DNA from 3 places in the Sporolactobacillus terrae genome. Region 2 is predicted to be linked to each of the others. Evidence: riboswitches for the same ligand, from Rfam matches in the RefSeq annotation. Region 2 holds a riboswitch; each other region holds the start of a gene.

Region 1 (5,326 bases), 210 kb from region 2:
GTTCTGGAGTACACCCGGTTCCTGCATCGAAACATGAGTGATAATCGGGAGATCCGTCATGGTGCGGGCAATCTGCAGGACGTCCCGCAACTCGTCAAAATCATAGTAGGTTTCAAGCAAGAGCGCATCAATGCCTTCACTGAGCAGTGCATCCGCCTGTTCTCGGAAACTGGCACGGATCGTATCCAGCTCAACCGATTGTTTCTGAAATCCACGGATACCGCCGATCGTCCCGAGTACGAAGGTTTCCGGCTTCGCCGCTTGTTTGGCCAGTTGAACCGACGCCCGGTTGAAACGGGCGACCTCGTGTTCAAGTCCGTATCTTGCCAGTTTGATGCGATTTGCACCATAAGAATTGGTCTGAATGACATCTGCGCCTGCATTAATGTAAGCTTCATGGACATGGCGAACCGCCTCGCTCTGCGACACATTCAGTTCCTCAAAACATCGATCGATCCCATACGAGTAGAGCAGCGTCCCCATCGCTCCATCACCAATTAAAATTCTTTCCTTTAATACATCAAGTATAGAATGCCCCATTACCGTTCACTCCTCACCGTCACCTGTTCATGATCCTGAACATCAGCGAATGCCTCGCTGAAATCGCCGATCAAGTCCTCCGCGTCTTCAAGTCCTACCGACAGGCGCAGCAATCCGCTGCCAATGCCTGCTTTCTCACGTTCTTCTTCATTTAACTCCGCGTGCGACATTTTCGGTGGATAGGACAAAATAGACTCCACGGCACCGAGACTGACCGCGAATACGGGCAGTTTCACGTGATTGACAAACGCCCGGGCACTTGCTTCATTCTTGAGTTCAAAGGAAAGCACCGCGCCGCCGGAAGAGGCCTGCCGAGCATGCAGTGCTGCCCCTGGATGATCGGCGAGTCCCGGATAAAAAACGCGCTTCACCTCAGGCCGTACTTCAAAAAATTCGGCAATGCGCTGCGCCGACTCCGCCGATTTACGAATGCGGACATCAAGCGTCTTCAGTCCGCGGAGCAGCAGCCATGAATCCTGAACACCGAGCACCGCGCCAAGCGCGTTTTGAAGGAAGTAAATCTTGTCGGCAATTTCCTTAGAAGCGGCAACAGCAAGCCCAGCAACCACATCGCTATGTCCGGAAATAAATTTCGTCGCACTGTGCAGTACCAGATCAGCACCCAGATCGAGCGGGCGCTGGAACACCGGCGTCATAAATGTATTATCGACAAAAGTCAAACATCGATGTGCTTTCGCAAGTTGAGCAATTGCGCGGATATCGGTCACGCGCAAAGTGGGATTCGATGGCGTCTCCACATAGATTACCTTCGTATTCGGACGGATCGCCTGCTCGACCTCTTCAAGGTCTGTCGTGTCGACAAACGTATGAGCGATACCAAATCGGCCAAGCACCTGAGTCAAGATGCGAAACGTTCCGCCATAAACATTTTTCGGAACAACGACATGATCGCCTGCAGACAGAAGTAAAAATGCAGTTGAAATTGCTGCCATACCTGAGGCAAAAGCAAAGCCGCGTTCGCCGCCTTCAAGCGCTGCTATTGCATCTTCAAGCGCTTCGCGGGTTGGGTTTCCAGAGCGGGTATAATCGTATTTTCCAAAATGATCAAAATCCTTTTGATGGAAGGTTGACGAGAGATACACCGGTACATTCGCCGCACCGGTTTGCGGATCAACCGCAACGGTCTCTTTAATCAATTTCGTTGAAAACTGTACCGACTCACTCATGTTCAACCACTCCTACTTTCAAAGATTCAAAGGCTTGATCAAGATCGGCAATCAAGTCGTCCGAATGTTCAATACCAGTTGATAGACGCAGCAGCGAATTGGACAAACCGTATTTCAAGCGCAGTGCTTCAGGAATATCCGCATGGGTTTGCGTTGCCGGATAAGTAATCAAGCTTTCGACTCCGCCGAGACTTTCCGCGAAGGTAATCAGATTTAGCGCAGTCAGGAACGGTTCAATCTGCTTCGGTGAGGTTAATTCAAAGCTGACCATGCCGCCTTTTCCCGGGTAGAGCACCTTCGTCACAAACGGCTGTTCTTCAAGATAAGTGACAATTCTACGCGCATTGTCTTGGTGCTGGCGTATCCGCAAAGCAAGGGTCTTCAATCCACGAATCACCAACCAAGAAGAAAATGGATCAAGGACGGCGCCGCAGCCGTTATGGTAGAGACGCAGTTTCTCAGTCACCTTCGTGACGTTCGAGACAACAAGACCGGCCAGCACATCATTGTGTCCGGCTAAATACTTGGTCGCGCTGTGTACAACAAGATCGGCACCTTGTTCAATCGGTCGCTGCAGGATTGGCGTATAAAACGTATTGTCCACGATCAACAGCAAATCGTTTTGCTTTGTGATTTTGGCAATCGCCGACAAATCAACCTCGTGCATCAGCGGATTGGTTGGCGTCTCGATAAAGATCGCTTTCGTCTCCGGACAGACAAGATCAGTCAATTCATCAAGGTTTTCGCCGTCCCAGTAGGAAAATGAAAGATGATACTGCTCCTTGAGAATGTCAAAGAGACGAAAAGTGCCGCCGTACAAGTCTCGTGACGCAATAATATGATCACCACTGCTGAATAACTGGAACACCAGTTGGATGGCACTCATTCCCGAGCTGCAGGCAAAACCTTCTTGACCGCCTTCAACATCGGCAATCGCTTTTTCGAGAATTGAACGTGTCGGATTGCCGGTCCGCGTGTAGTCGAAGCCTTTTGAAATTCCGATTCCTTCATGCTTGTAGGCAGTCGATAAATAGATTGGTGTATTCACCGCCCCAAGTTCATCAAAGCCATTGCCAATTTGTGCGAGCTTTGTTTCTGTTTGATATGACGCCATGCTACATGCCTCCCAAAAAATATCAAGTTCCAACTCATGTGCCAAAAAAGCGTATTAAAAAAGCCTTCTTCGATAAGAAGAAGGCTTTATCCGCCATGTATCTTCTTATCCCTCAGACTGCGTTGCCGTCTGCTGGAATTAGCACCTTGTCGCACATACGCGACGGTTGCTGAAGCTTCATCGGGCCAGTCCCTCGGCTTCTCTTGATAAGAATCAAAACATCTTGTTTAGTTGTTAAATAGTTTACATGACTGTCGCGATTTTTTCAAGACTTTATTCATGATCAAATAAATGATCCACCGAGGTTCCTAATACATCTGCCAGCTTAAACGCTAGTTTTAATGTCGGATCATACTTATTATTTTCAATGGCATTAATTGTTTGCCGTGACACTTGGCATTTCTTCCCTAGCTCATCCTGTGACAAGCGTAAAGCGTTTCGTTTGCACTTAAGAAGGGACAAATTCTTGAGCTTTTGAATTGGTCTAAGGAAAGCACGGATTTAACGCTTTCCTTAACGCTGCAGCACGATTGATTAATTTGCACGTGATTTGGGTCTTAAAAAGAAAACAAAAAGTAATCCATCCGCTTCCTCCCTGCGTGATGGACGACTTTTTGTGGTTTTCCGCAACGTCATGAATAAGCCACTCTGATTACTCATTCCCCCACGTTTTCTTAATAAACGCATCGCGTCCGGACTCCTCACGTTCAGCTTTATAGCGGTCCGGGTGTTTCCTGTAAAATTTCTGATGTTCTTCCTCGGCCGGATAAAACGGCGCTTCCGGAAGAATCCGCGTCACAATCGGCTTGTGGAAGCGTCCACTTGCTGCCAGGACTGCTTTCGATTGCTCCGCCAGCCCCTTTTGCTCCGCATTATGATAAAAAATCGCGGTTCGGTAATTAGAGCCGCGATCAAAGAATTGTCCCTCATCATCGGTTGGATCAACCTGTGTCCAGTAAAGCTCAAGCAGTTTTTCATAAGGAAACAGCGTTGGATCAAAGATGACCTGAATGGCTTCCATATGGCCGGTTGTCCCTGTTTTCACTTGTTCATAGGTCGGATTCTCAACGGTTCCGCCTGTATAACCGGAAACCACCGATTCGATGCCCGGCAATGTATCAAAAGGCTTGACCATGCACCAGAAACAGCCTCCGGCGAACGTGGCCTTCTCAAGCTTTTTCGTCATGTTCCGCATCCTCTCCTTGCGCGTTGCGCTCAATCTCCGGCTCGTTTTTCATTAATGGCAGCCGTACCGTAAAGGTTGTCCCTTTGCCCAGCTCGCTTTCTACTTCGATTTTGCCACGATGTTTGCTGACGATCCAATCGGCGATCGACAGCCCGAGACCGGTCCCTTTTCGTTCCGTTCGCGATTGATCGACCTGATAGAACCGATCGAAAATATGCGGGAGTTCTTTCTCAGAAAGTCCGCAGCCGCTATCCGATATGGTCAGCTTGGCAAATTTGTTTTCACGCGAGCAAGCCACTTGAATCGCTCCATTTTTCGATGTGAATTTCATCGCATTATCGAGTAGAATAACGAGCAGCTGATGCGCACGCTGTTCATCCCCATTAATATAAATGGGATCTTCCGATACTTCAAGTGAAAATGCTTTCTCTTCAAATTCAGCCATCTCCGAGAATGGCTCTGTTACCTTTTTAATCATTGCCTTTAGGTCAAACGGCGCGAGTGTGACTTCAAGACGGTTGGCATCACTACGGGCAAGGGTCAGTAAATTGCCGACAAGCTTGGAGAGGCGGCGTGTCTCATCAAGCATCACTGCAATGTCCTCGCCGGATTCCTGCACTTTTTGCCGCGGTTGCCGCAACAGTCCTTCGATTTTCAATTGAATGATTGAAAGCGGCGTACGCAACTCATGAGACGCATCGGCGACAAACCGATTTTGTCGATTCCACGCCTTTTCAATCGGCTGAAGCGCACGCCACGCCAGAAAGTAGCCGGCAATGATCGACACAAAAGCGCCAATGGCAAGCCCTAACAAAATAATCATCTGAAGGGTGTTTAAGAGATTCTTTTCCGCAGTCACATCGTTAATAAAAATAACTTTAAAGGCTTGTCCATCGATATCTGCTTTTCTGACGAGTAAATGGTAATAATTGTCATCCACTCGCTGTTCAACACTATTTTCTGATGTTGCGGTTAAAAAAGGTTTGAAAAACTGCTTGGAAACTTGGGTGCCCTCAGCAAAATCCAGACTGGATTTTTTTTGTTCATTCTTCGCATTAACAATGACCCAATAGAGTCTTGGATTGCGCAGGCGCTGCTCGACCATTCCGCCGCCCGGCATGGGTCTTTGGTTCATTCTTGGGACGTCAGGACTGTCAACGGATTTCATCAAAGCTTGATCACTGTTTCGAAAGGTTACATTTTTCTCGTAAAAGTAGATCGTTCCGCCTAATAAGCTAAGAAGTAAAATCAGAAGCGCAGCATTTAAAATGGTCAGTTTGATGAGTGTTTTTCGAAAAA
Region 2 (5,326 bases):
CGCCCAGTATCCTGATTTATTTTATCGTTCATTATTTGACAACAGCCCTGATCTCATTTTCTATATGGATGTGAATGGAGTCATCGCTTTACCAAACAAACGCTTTTCTAAGTTTATTGGCTATCCGGTCAATGAGATCATCTTAAAGAAAATGGATCAGTTTCTGGCAGATGAACAAATTCCCTCATTCACCACTGCTTATCAGAGGGTGCTGCTTGGTGAGAAGCAGTACCTAAATTCCGTTTTCGTGCACAAGAACGGCAGGCGTTTCGATGTCCATTTAACGATGCTCCCGACTACGTCTGAGAATAAAGTGATTGGCATGTTTGCGGTTGCAACCGATGTGACGCAAACCAATCGTTTGAAGCAATCGCTTATCGAATCGGAAATACTCTTCAAAAGCATCACAGACAGTGCTTCTTTTGCGATCTTTATTTTTCAAGGAAAAAAACTCATTTATGGGAATCCGCAACTCTATGCATTTCTTGAACCAGAGCTCGCAGGAGATGCATGCATTCTTGATGTGCTGCATCCGGATGATCAATCGAACGTTCGATCCATTACCGATCAATTAGTCGCTGGAGAGAAAGGCATCGATTTTTCATTTCGAAAGATCAGAGATGGTGAGATGCATCACTTTGATTGCTCGATTAAGAAAATTATCTATCGCGACAAAGCAACGTTTATCGGCAGTATTCAAGACGTAACCAAACGCAAAGAAGCAGAAGCGTTAACCAAATACCTGATTAATCATGACGAATTAACCGATCTGCCTAACAGCAGATTTTTCCGCAAAAAACTGGAACAGGAATTGATTGTCAGCAACTCGCTGCACCAGAATCTGGCTGTAATGTATTTGGATCTGGAGCGTTTTAAATACATCAATGATACATTAGGCCATCCGACCGGTGATGAATTGCTAAAACAGTTTGCGAAAAAACTGAGAGCTTTACTTGATGTGCGTCATTTTATCGCCCGAATCAGTGCCGATGAGTTTCTCATTCTCTGTCCAAATGTCTTCTATCCAACGGTCGTCAATCTCGCAGAAACCATGGTCAGCGCATTTGACGAACCGTTCCTCATTAACGATTACCGGATCCCGGTTTCACTCAATCTTGGGATCAGTATCTTTCCTGATGATGGCGATGATGGCACAACTTTAATGAAACATGCCGACGCTGCACTTCATTGGGCACAGAAAGACAAACATAACCGTTACCGGATCTTCACATCCACGATGGATATCACTGGCTACAAGCGGTTCACCTTAGAGTCAGACTTGAGAAATTCACTCGATTTGCATCAATTCGACTTATATTATCAGCCCAAGGTCGATCTCTTTACCAATCAAATTGTGGGCGCTGAGGCACTGATCCGCTGGAATCACCCAAAATGGGGGCTTGTATCACCAACGGAATTCATCCCGCTTGCAGAAGAAATCGGCGTTATGCGTCAAATCGACCGCTGGATCGAGGAGACGGCATGTCGCCAAAATAAGGCTTGGCAGGAAGCTGGACTACCCGAACTCCCAATTTCCGTCAATTTAACGGCGTATCGTTTTCTAGAAAACGACCTCGTTACACGTATTCTGGAAATTTTAAATCAAACAAAACTGGACCCGCACAATTTGGAAGTTGAGATTGTGGAGACCTCGCTTCTTGAAAATGAAGCAACGGTTCTTTCGATTTTAGATGGCCTCAGAGCAAACGGAATTGGCATTCATCTTGACGACTTCGGCACCGGCTACTCATCGCTTTCTTATCTGAAACGATTCAAAGGCAAGATCGATACGCTGAAAATTGATAAATCGTTTATTGATGACTTGAATGCAACTGGCGATAACAGCTCTCGGTTTATTACGCAATCAATCATCGATCTCGCTCACCATTTGAACATGCGCGTAGTCGCAGAAGGAGTCGAAACGCAAGAACAGCTGCAGTTGCTGAAAGAAATCAAATGTGATGTCGTACAAGGTTATTTATTTTCTAGACCCATACCGGCCGACCAGTTTGCCAAATTTGTGCGCAAACAACGTGGCCGTTCCGCCGACATAAGCCGACATGCTCAAAGAAAGCCTCATAAAAATAGGCGTAAGTTCTTTAGAGTCGCCCTTAAATCGCCGTTAAAAGCGTCCGTCACATTAGATCATTTCCATGGTCAAACGGTTCGTCTCGGGCAATCGCGTATTTTAATTGAAAATATCGGGCTGGGCGGATTGCGCTTCTTATCGGATTTACGGTTCGGGATTGATTCCTCAATGATCTTAAAAATAGAAACAACGATTCTTGGGAAGGCAGCTACATTCTATGGTTCAGTCGTTTGGGCGAAGGAACTCAAAACAGAGATTTTCCAGTACGGGTTCGTATTTAACATGAGTGAGAAGGAGCGGACACTCCTCTCGCAGCAGCTCAATCGTTTGGCACATATGCTCAAAACCGCTTCGCCTACTCCCAATCCTGATTTCGTAACGACGGACAAGTTCGACTTTTTCTCAAACGTAAAGGATTCACGGTAAGAAAAAGCCGACCATGCCATGGTGCGTGAATCCATGAATTTAAGCGCGCTTCTGCACCTGTTTATATTCATGTTCGAGTTCTGATAAGGATAATTCAAAGAGATGCTTTCCATTTTTCTTGTAGACATGATGGGCAATCAACCGTTCAATTAATTGTTCACGCCTGTTTTCAACGGTCTTTCGAAGCGCACTATTCATGATGCTGACCACTCCTTACAAAAAATTAAAACCTGCTTTCCCTTCACGTCTAAGAGGAGGAAGCAGGTTTTTATTCGATCGTGTCCTCGACTTATCTTCAAGCAACGTATTCTGCTTGTGGAATTAGCACCGTGCCACGTGTGGGTCGGTTGCTGAGGCTTCGCAGGGCCAATCCCTCCGCCTCTCTGGATAAGCATGACTGAATCATGGCTATTCTTTTGGTGGTGATCACAGATCTGTCGTTTACAATGTGCATGCTTTGCTAACGTTCATCAGGCAGCGACGGTTCGGGTCTTTCTTCATCTTTTAATGCTTGCAGAACAGCGATAGCCGATCGGTAGTAGAAGGTGGCTGCTGTTTGAATTCCGGCAGGATCAACACGGAACGCAGGATGATGCCAGTCCTCCGGTCCATTCGACCCAATAAAGGCAAATACGCCCGGAACTTCACGCTGGAAACATGAGAAGTCATCGCCGGCCACCGATAAGTCTGGGGTAACCACGTTAGTCTCCGCTTTGTTTGCATCGTAAATGATCTTCGCTATTGTTTCATTATTAAATACTGAAGGCGTGCCTTGCCCCCACTCAACCTGAACCTGCACATTGTACGCATGTTGAAGTCCAGCAGCAATTGCTTCAAATCGGTCAATGATTAACACGCGGTCCTCATCATAAAAAGTGCGTACCGTACCCAACAGTTCAACTGCTTCAGGCAGCACATTCCAGACATCGCCGCCGTGAATACTTGTGACACTCACCACTGCTTCATGCTTCGGGGTGATGTTGCGGCTGACAATCGATTGCACCGTTTGAATGAACGATGAGGCAGCAACGATCGCATCTCGCGTGCGTTCAGGAATCGCTGCATGTCCGCCAATGCCATGAAATGTAACTTTAAACTTATCGCAAGCAGCCATTAACGGACCGGATTTGATGCCAATCGTTCCTACCGGCAGATCCGGTTTATTATGCACGCCGATCACCGCACGAAGTCCTTTGAGCTGACCGTCATTAACCACCTTAAGCCCTCCGTGTCCCGCTTCTTCAGCAGGCTGGAAAATCAACCGAACCGTACCCGGGAGTTTCGGCTGATTTTGCTTTAACAGATCGGCAGCCCAAAGCAAAGCGGTTGTATGAAAATCATGGCCACAGGCATGCATGACACCGTCATTTTGCGACTTATAAGGCAGATCGGTTTGTTCAAGGATCGGCAAGGCATCAATATCCGCGCGAAGTCCGATAGCCGGACCGTCCGGATCACCTGAGATATCGGCGAAAACTCCCGTTTCAAGATGGCTCTCCCTTAGCGAAATGGAAAGGTCCTGAAGCCTTTTTTTAATCAGATTGGTTGTTTCATGCTCGTGCAGCGATCGTTCCGGGTGCTGATGCAATGTTTTAAAAAGCGTGAGATATGTTGTTTCTTCATCTAAAATTTGGCTCATCTTTTCTATTCATCTGCCTTATGATCGAGACTGCGGCGTAAGCGTTGCATCGCTGCTTTCGTTTGCAAGCGTCTCCACCTGATTTAATGCATTCAGAATAAACGCTTCATCAAATGTTTTGAAGACAAAACGGAAACCAATCTCCGTCTCCACGCATTCTTTGGCCAGAATTTGCTTCGCCTCATTGACATTCTTCAGTCTGAACTGCTCCAATGCGTCAATGAGACCAACTCGCCTATAAAAAGGCAGCAGCTTGCGCACTTCCGCATGCTGTCCCAATGTGGCAAGCAGGACAAGCAACCCATATGCGACCTTGATGCCATGCTGGTAGCGGCTCATGCCTTGGATCTTGATCATCGCATTATGAATCGCATGGGCACCGGAAGCGCGCCCATAATCGCGGGCGAAACTGCCGACCGTTCCGGAAATTCCGACAATAACATCAGAGATAATTCGGAAGGCCGGACTGATTTGGTGGCGTTCCATGCTTGTTACCGCTTCTTCGGAATACTGAAGCAGCAACTTTTTTGTCTGCAGAGCTGCACTTAGTCCAAGTGAAACAAAGGGATCGTTTTGCTGACTCTCATCTTTCCGAATCGCCTCTGCTTCATACCACTTGGCTAATGTATCGCCAATCCCGGCAATATAATAATCCTTTGGTGAATCAATGAGTAAGGATAAATCGACGAGCACGGCATAGGCGGTTTCTTGAAAATGATCGCGGCCGACATGCTCATGCTTTTGATTGTAGATGATGGCCAGTGGTGTATAGGCGGAACACGTACCCAGAACGGTCGGAATGCAGATGTACTGCGCGCGCAGCCGGTGATTGACGCCTTTTGCAGTATCTAGAACGCGACCACCGCCGATTGCGATGATCAGATCTGCCTGCCCGATTTCACGAGTCAGCCGATCCATATCTTCATGGCTTGATGTGCCATCGTAATGATGGACCGGCCACTTAATCTCTTTCTGATAAACCGTTTGAAAAGCAGTAAACGACTTTTTTCCTGTAATAATATGAACGGATGCAAACGGAACCGTCAATTCATCGAGATGACAGATCGCATCCTCTGAACAGAGATATTGACTCGGACCGCCTCGGACAATCTTACCTAAATCCATGGATTTTTCTCTCCTTCAATGATGACTTAGTCAAACGCTTTGGCCAA
Region 3 (5,326 bases), 490 kb from region 2:
TACAGCGATCTGCTGCATGACCCGGCAATTGATATTATTTATCTGGCAACCCCGCACTCCCATCACTATGACTACCTGCTTCAATGTCTGGAAAACGGTAAGCATGTACTCTGCGAGAAAGCGATCACCGTAAGCAGCAGACAACTGGATCCGGTTCTGGCTTTGGCACAGAAAAAAGGACTGATTGTCGCGGAAGCGATGACCATTTACCATATGCCGCTTTATCAAAAAATAAAAGAACTGATCGCAAATGGTGCAATTGGAAACCTGAAAATGGTCAACGTCACCTTCGGCAGCCTGAAACCCTACGATGTCTCGAACCGTTTCCTTAATAAGGATCTTGCCGGCGGCGCCTTGCTCGACATCGGCACCTATGCGCTCTCCTTTGCACGCTTCTTCTTAACCAGTCAGCCTGATGAAATCTTAACAACGGTTAAACCGTTTGAGACCGGTGTCGATGAACAATCGGGAATTATTTTAAAAAATCCGGATGACGAGATGGCGGTCGTCACTTTAACCATGCGCGCAAAGCTGCCGAAACGTGGTATTGTGACCGGCGATAAAGCCTACATTACCGTGGACAACTTTCCAAGAGCAGACCAAGCAACCATCACTTATCCGGATGGTCGCACGGAAGTGATCAAAGCCGGCAGTACTGCAAAAGCAATGGTTTATGAATATGATCACATGAATGCTGCGGTCAGCGGAGCGATCACGGAACAGACTGCGCGTCTGACAAACGATGTCATGCAGATGATGACCAACATCCGTGATCAATGGGGAATCCGTTATCCATTTGAATGAGGCAGATTCGCTCAAATCATAGTTTTTAAAATAAGAGAGCGTTTTCTTTTTAATTTTTATATGTCTGTATTACAATATACCTGTGATATTAATTACACTAAATTCTGACTTGAAGGGAAGATGTGCAATGAGCATTCAAGACACAGTCCTGGAACACGCAGTAGATTCAGAATACAAATTATATATTGGAGGAAAATGGGTCACAGGCACGGAAGGCAAAAAGATCGCAAGCTATAACCCAAGCAACGGCGAAAAGCTGACTGAATTCGTTGACGCTAGCCATGCCGATGTAGACGCTGCAGTTGAAGCAGCGACAAAGGCTTTTGAAACATGGAAAGACACCAGCGTTCAGGAAAAAAGCGCCATCCTGCTGAAAATTGCCGATCTGATCGACGAAAATACCGAACATCTTGCACTTGTTGAAACGTTGGATAACGGCAAACCGCTCCGGGAAACAACAAACATTGATGTTCCGGCTAGTGCAGATCACTTCCGCTATTTCGCAGGCGTCATCCGCTCTGAAGAAGGCACAGCAAACGCTCTGGATGAAAATACATTAACAATTAACTTAAAAGAATCATTAGGGGTTGTCGGCCAAGTCATCCCTTGGAATTTCCCATTGCTGATGGCAGCTTGGAAGATTGCCCCGGCGATTGCTGCGGGGAATACGGTTGTAATCCATCCATCGTCCTCAACATCGCTCAGTTTGCTTGAACTCGCGAAGCTCCTTGATCAAGCGCTTCCTGCTGGTGTTGTGAACGTCATCACCGGACGCGGATCGGATTCAGGCGACTACATGCTGCACCACGAAGGATTTGCTAAACTTGCGTTTACCGGGTCGACCCAGATTGGTTATGAGGTTGCCGAAGCAGCCGCAAAACGGCTCATTCCGGCAACACTCGAACTCGGCGGCAAATCGGCAAACATCTTCTTCGATGATGCCCCTTGGGAACGTGCCATTGAAGGCGCACAACTCGGTATTCTATTCAACCAAGGTCAAGTATGCTGCGCCGGTTCTCGAATCTTCATTCAGGAAGGGATTTATGATAAATTTGTAGCCGCTTTGAAAGAAGCATTCGAAAAAGTAAAAGTCGGTCTCCCTTGGGAAGATGGCGTACAAATGGGCGCTCAAGTCAACAAACATCAATTGAGTCAAATTCTTGATTACGTAAAAATCGGTCAGGACGAAGGCGCAAAACTTGTTACCGGCGGCTGCCAGCTGACAGACAACAACCTAGATAAAGGGGTATTCATGGCGCCAACCTTGCTTGCAGATGCAAAGAACACCATGCGTATTGCCCAGGAAGAAATCTTTGGACCGGTTGCAACTGTCATTAAATTTAAAGATGCCGATGAAGTAATTAAACTGGCGAACGAATCGGATTACGGGCTCGGCGGCGCGGTTTGGACAAAGGATATTAACAAAGCATTGCGTGTCGCTCGCGGCGTACGCACCGGACGCATGTGGGTCAACACCTACAACCAGCTCCCTGCCGGCGCTCCGTTTGGCGGCTATAAGAAATCCGGAATCGGACGCGAAACATACAAGAGCATTCTCGATGCATACACGCAAACCAAGAATATTTATATCAGCACCAAGGAAGACGTCGACGGTCTTTATTAATTTTGAGCATTACAGTGCATTTTAAAAAGAGGGTCTCATCCTGTCTTTGGACACTGAGACCCTCTTTTTTGCCATTCAGAACCGATAGGCCGCGTGGTCACGCAATTGAACAGTGCATCGGCAACTGAGTTTTCTTAAATATAATTATTCCGATCTTTTTACTTATTTTATCTTGACAAACCCCTTGGGCGAAGCTAAACTTAACTCAATTAAATGAATCTTATCAAGAGCGGCGGAGGGACTGGCCCTGAGAAGCCCGACAACCAGCACATCGGTGTATGGTGTTAATTCCAGCAGATTAATTTCTGGCAGATAAGACTAGCATCGGCGATATAAGCCGCTTCTCAATAGTCTGCGAGAAGCGGCTTTTTCATCATCTGCTCACGCACCTTCTTCTAAGATTTTATTTAATGTACTCGAAATGAACAAAGGGAGCGATTCACATGGCAGAAGAACACAAGTACGGATTTGAAACGCTGCAGGTCCACGCAGGACAGGTGCCTGATCCTGCAACAGGCGCACGTGCAGTGCCGATTTATCAAACAACATCGTTTGTTTTTAAAGATGCGGATGAAGCAGCCGATTTTTTCCAACTGAAACGACCGGGTAACGTGTATGCACGAATTATGAATCCTACCGAGGATGTCTTTGAACAGCGTGTCGCTCAGCTTGAAGGCGGATCTGCCGCACTAGCAACCGCTTCAGGACTCGCAGCAATCACCTATTCGATCTTAAATGTTGCAAACAGCGGCGATCACATTGTTGCAGCGTCGACATTGTACGGCGGAACCTACGAATTGTTTAACGTGACCTTGAAAAAGCTCGGCATCGATGTTACCTTCGTTGATCCGGATGATCCGGAAAACTTCCGCAATGCGATTCAGGATAATACCAAAGCGCTTTACGGTGAAACAATCGGAAATCCGAAAATCAACATCCTTGATATTGAAGCCGTTGCGAACATTGCTCATGAATACAATATTCCACTGATCGTCGATAACACATTCGGTACACCTTACCTTGTTCGTCCGATTGAATTTGGCGCCGATGTTGTTGTACATTCCGCTACAAAATTCATTGGCGGTCATGGCACTGCGATTGGCGGCATCATCGTAGACGGCGGAAAATTCGACTGGCGTGCAAGCGGCAAGTTCCCGGACTTTACGACACCGGACAAAAGCTACGGCGGTTTAGTTTACGCAGACCTCGCTCCGGCTTCCTTTGCCGCAAAAGCGCGTGTTCAGCTGTTGCGCAACACCGGTGCAACCATCAGCCCGCAAAATGCTTTCTTATTCCTGCAAGGCCTTGAATCGCTCTCGCTTCGGGTAGAACGCCATGTTCAGAATGCCCGCAAGGTCGCCGAATACTTGAATAACCATCCGAAAATCACATGGGTTAATTATCCTGACTTAGAAGATAACCCGTACCACGACCTTGCGAAAAAATACTTCCCAAAAGGCGCCGGCTCGATCTTTACATTCGGCGTTAAAGGAGGCCGTGAAGCCGGCAAAGCACTGATTAATAACGTGAATCTCTTCTCCTTGCTGGCAAATGTCGCCGACGCGAAGTCGCTGATCATTCATCCGGCAAGCACCACACATGCAGAACTGACACCGGAGGAACAGGCGGTTACCGGTGTAACACCTGAACTGATTCGTGTATCTATCGGCGTTGAAACCGTAGACGATATTATCTACGATCTGGATCAAGCACTTGCAAAAATTCCAGATACAGTAGAAGCAAAATAAAAAAAGAGATGTGTTACATTACAGGGGTTATTGCATAAGGGAGTCTGCATACGCAGGCTCCCTTATATTATGACTGCAGCCTAACTGAATCTGCCCTTCTTCAGCATGGTTTCAACACCGCCGATCTTTACCAGTGAACGGTTTTCAATCACCTTTTTCATCACGGATGCCGGACGACCTTTTAACCCTTTACCCATGACTTCCCCAACCGCATCATCGCGTCCAAGTGAACAAACCGTCCCTTTAAACTTGAAAACAAACGGCTTTGTCGGTCTATCATCCAGCATTGCTTTAACATTGTAGGCAGCACAATCTGCCTGTTGCAGTGCGATTTGAGCAGTCGTCGGATAAGGTTGCCCGCTGCCTGGATCAATCACTGCGGAACAATCACCGATAATCAGTATCTCCGGATGATCCGGAACCGACAGGTCATCCATGACACGCACGCGACCGCGCCGCTCTTCAAAACCTGAATCACGGACAACCGCACTCCCACTGACGCCGCCTGTCCAAACAAAGGTCCCTGCCTTTAACGATCGAACATGTTCCTCCGTGCGATAATAAATCTTCGCTCCATCAAATCCGCACACACGCCCAATTAAAAAGTCAACACCGCGATCGCGAAGCTTGCGCGATCCGTATGCAGCAAGCCGTCGATTGAACATCGGCAATGCCTTTGGCGTCGGCTCAATACAAACAATGCGCACCTGTTTGGCATCTACTTGATAACGCGTGATTAATTCCGGAATACGATGTGTCAATTCACCGAGAAATTCAAAACTGGTAAATCCAGCTCCCCCGACCGCAACCACCAATCGATCCGAGCGCTGATCTTCAGTCCACGCTTTAAATTGTTCCTCGATATGGTTGCGGATTCTGATCACGGAGGGAATGTCAGAAATAGCAAGTCCAAAACGGTCCATCCCTTCAATCCCATAATACTCAGGCACAAATCCGAGTCCAATGACCAGATAGTCATAACTCACCGGATCATGATTCTGCAGCAGAATCATTCGCGTTTTCTTAACCACACGCAAAACGGTATCTTGAACAAATTGAGTCCGTTTTGGATCGATGACTTGCTGTAACGAATAACAGATTTCATCAGCATCCGCCGTTCCGGCCGCAACCTCATGAAGCGATGTCTTCT

Evidence for each region. A riboswitch is a leader RNA that binds a small molecule or an ion and turns the genes downstream of it on or off. The one in region 2 is predicted to bind S-adenosylmethionine.
Region 1: linked by a shared signal. The riboswitch ahead of K7399_RS11390 (PLP-dependent transferase) and the one ahead of K7399_RS10315 (Fur-regulated basic protein FbpA) in region 2 are both predicted to bind S-adenosylmethionine.
Region 3: linked by a shared signal. The riboswitch ahead of K7399_RS12655 (O-acetylhomoserine aminocarboxypropyltransferase/cysteine synthase family protein) and the one ahead of K7399_RS10315 (Fur-regulated basic protein FbpA) in region 2 are both predicted to bind S-adenosylmethionine.

Annotation. Positions count from the first base shown of each region.
Region 1 covers NZ_CP082837.1:2,369,456-2,374,781, forward strand. Annotated here, with positions in the region: gene K7399_RS11380 (bifunctional homocysteine S-methyltransferase/methylenetetrahydrofolate reductase) at 1-540, opposite strand, end outside; gene metC (cystathionine beta-lyase) at 540-1,727, opposite strand; gene K7399_RS11390 (PLP-dependent transferase) at 1,720-2,841, opposite strand; SAM riboswitch class I at 2,944-3,054, opposite strand; gene K7399_RS11395 (helix-turn-helix transcriptional regulator) at 3,115-3,303, opposite strand; gene msrA (peptide-methionine (S)-S-oxide reductase MsrA) at 3,494-4,027, opposite strand; gene K7399_RS11405 (sensor histidine kinase) at 4,011-5,326, opposite strand, start outside.
Region 2 covers NZ_CP082837.1:2,159,752-2,165,077, forward strand. Annotated here, with positions in the region: gene K7399_RS10310 (EAL domain-containing protein) at 1-2,515, shown strand, start outside; gene K7399_RS10315 (Fur-regulated basic protein FbpA) at 2,555-2,713, opposite strand; SAM riboswitch class I at 2,802-2,909, opposite strand; gene K7399_RS10320 (amidohydrolase) at 2,976-4,154, opposite strand; gene K7399_RS10325 (iron-containing alcohol dehydrogenase family protein) at 4,173-5,279, opposite strand; gene K7399_RS10330 (O-acetylhomoserine aminocarboxypropyltransferase/cysteine synthase family protein) at 5,306-5,326, opposite strand, start outside.
Region 3 covers NZ_CP082837.1:2,652,810-2,658,135, forward strand. Annotated here, with positions in the region: gene K7399_RS12645 (Gfo/Idh/MocA family protein) at 1-804, shown strand, start outside; gene K7399_RS12650 (aldehyde dehydrogenase family protein) at 932-2,428, shown strand; SAM riboswitch class I at 2,646-2,747, shown strand; gene K7399_RS12655 (O-acetylhomoserine aminocarboxypropyltransferase/cysteine synthase family protein) at 2,872-4,176, shown strand; gene K7399_RS12660 (NAD(P)/FAD-dependent oxidoreductase) at 4,257-5,326, opposite strand, start outside.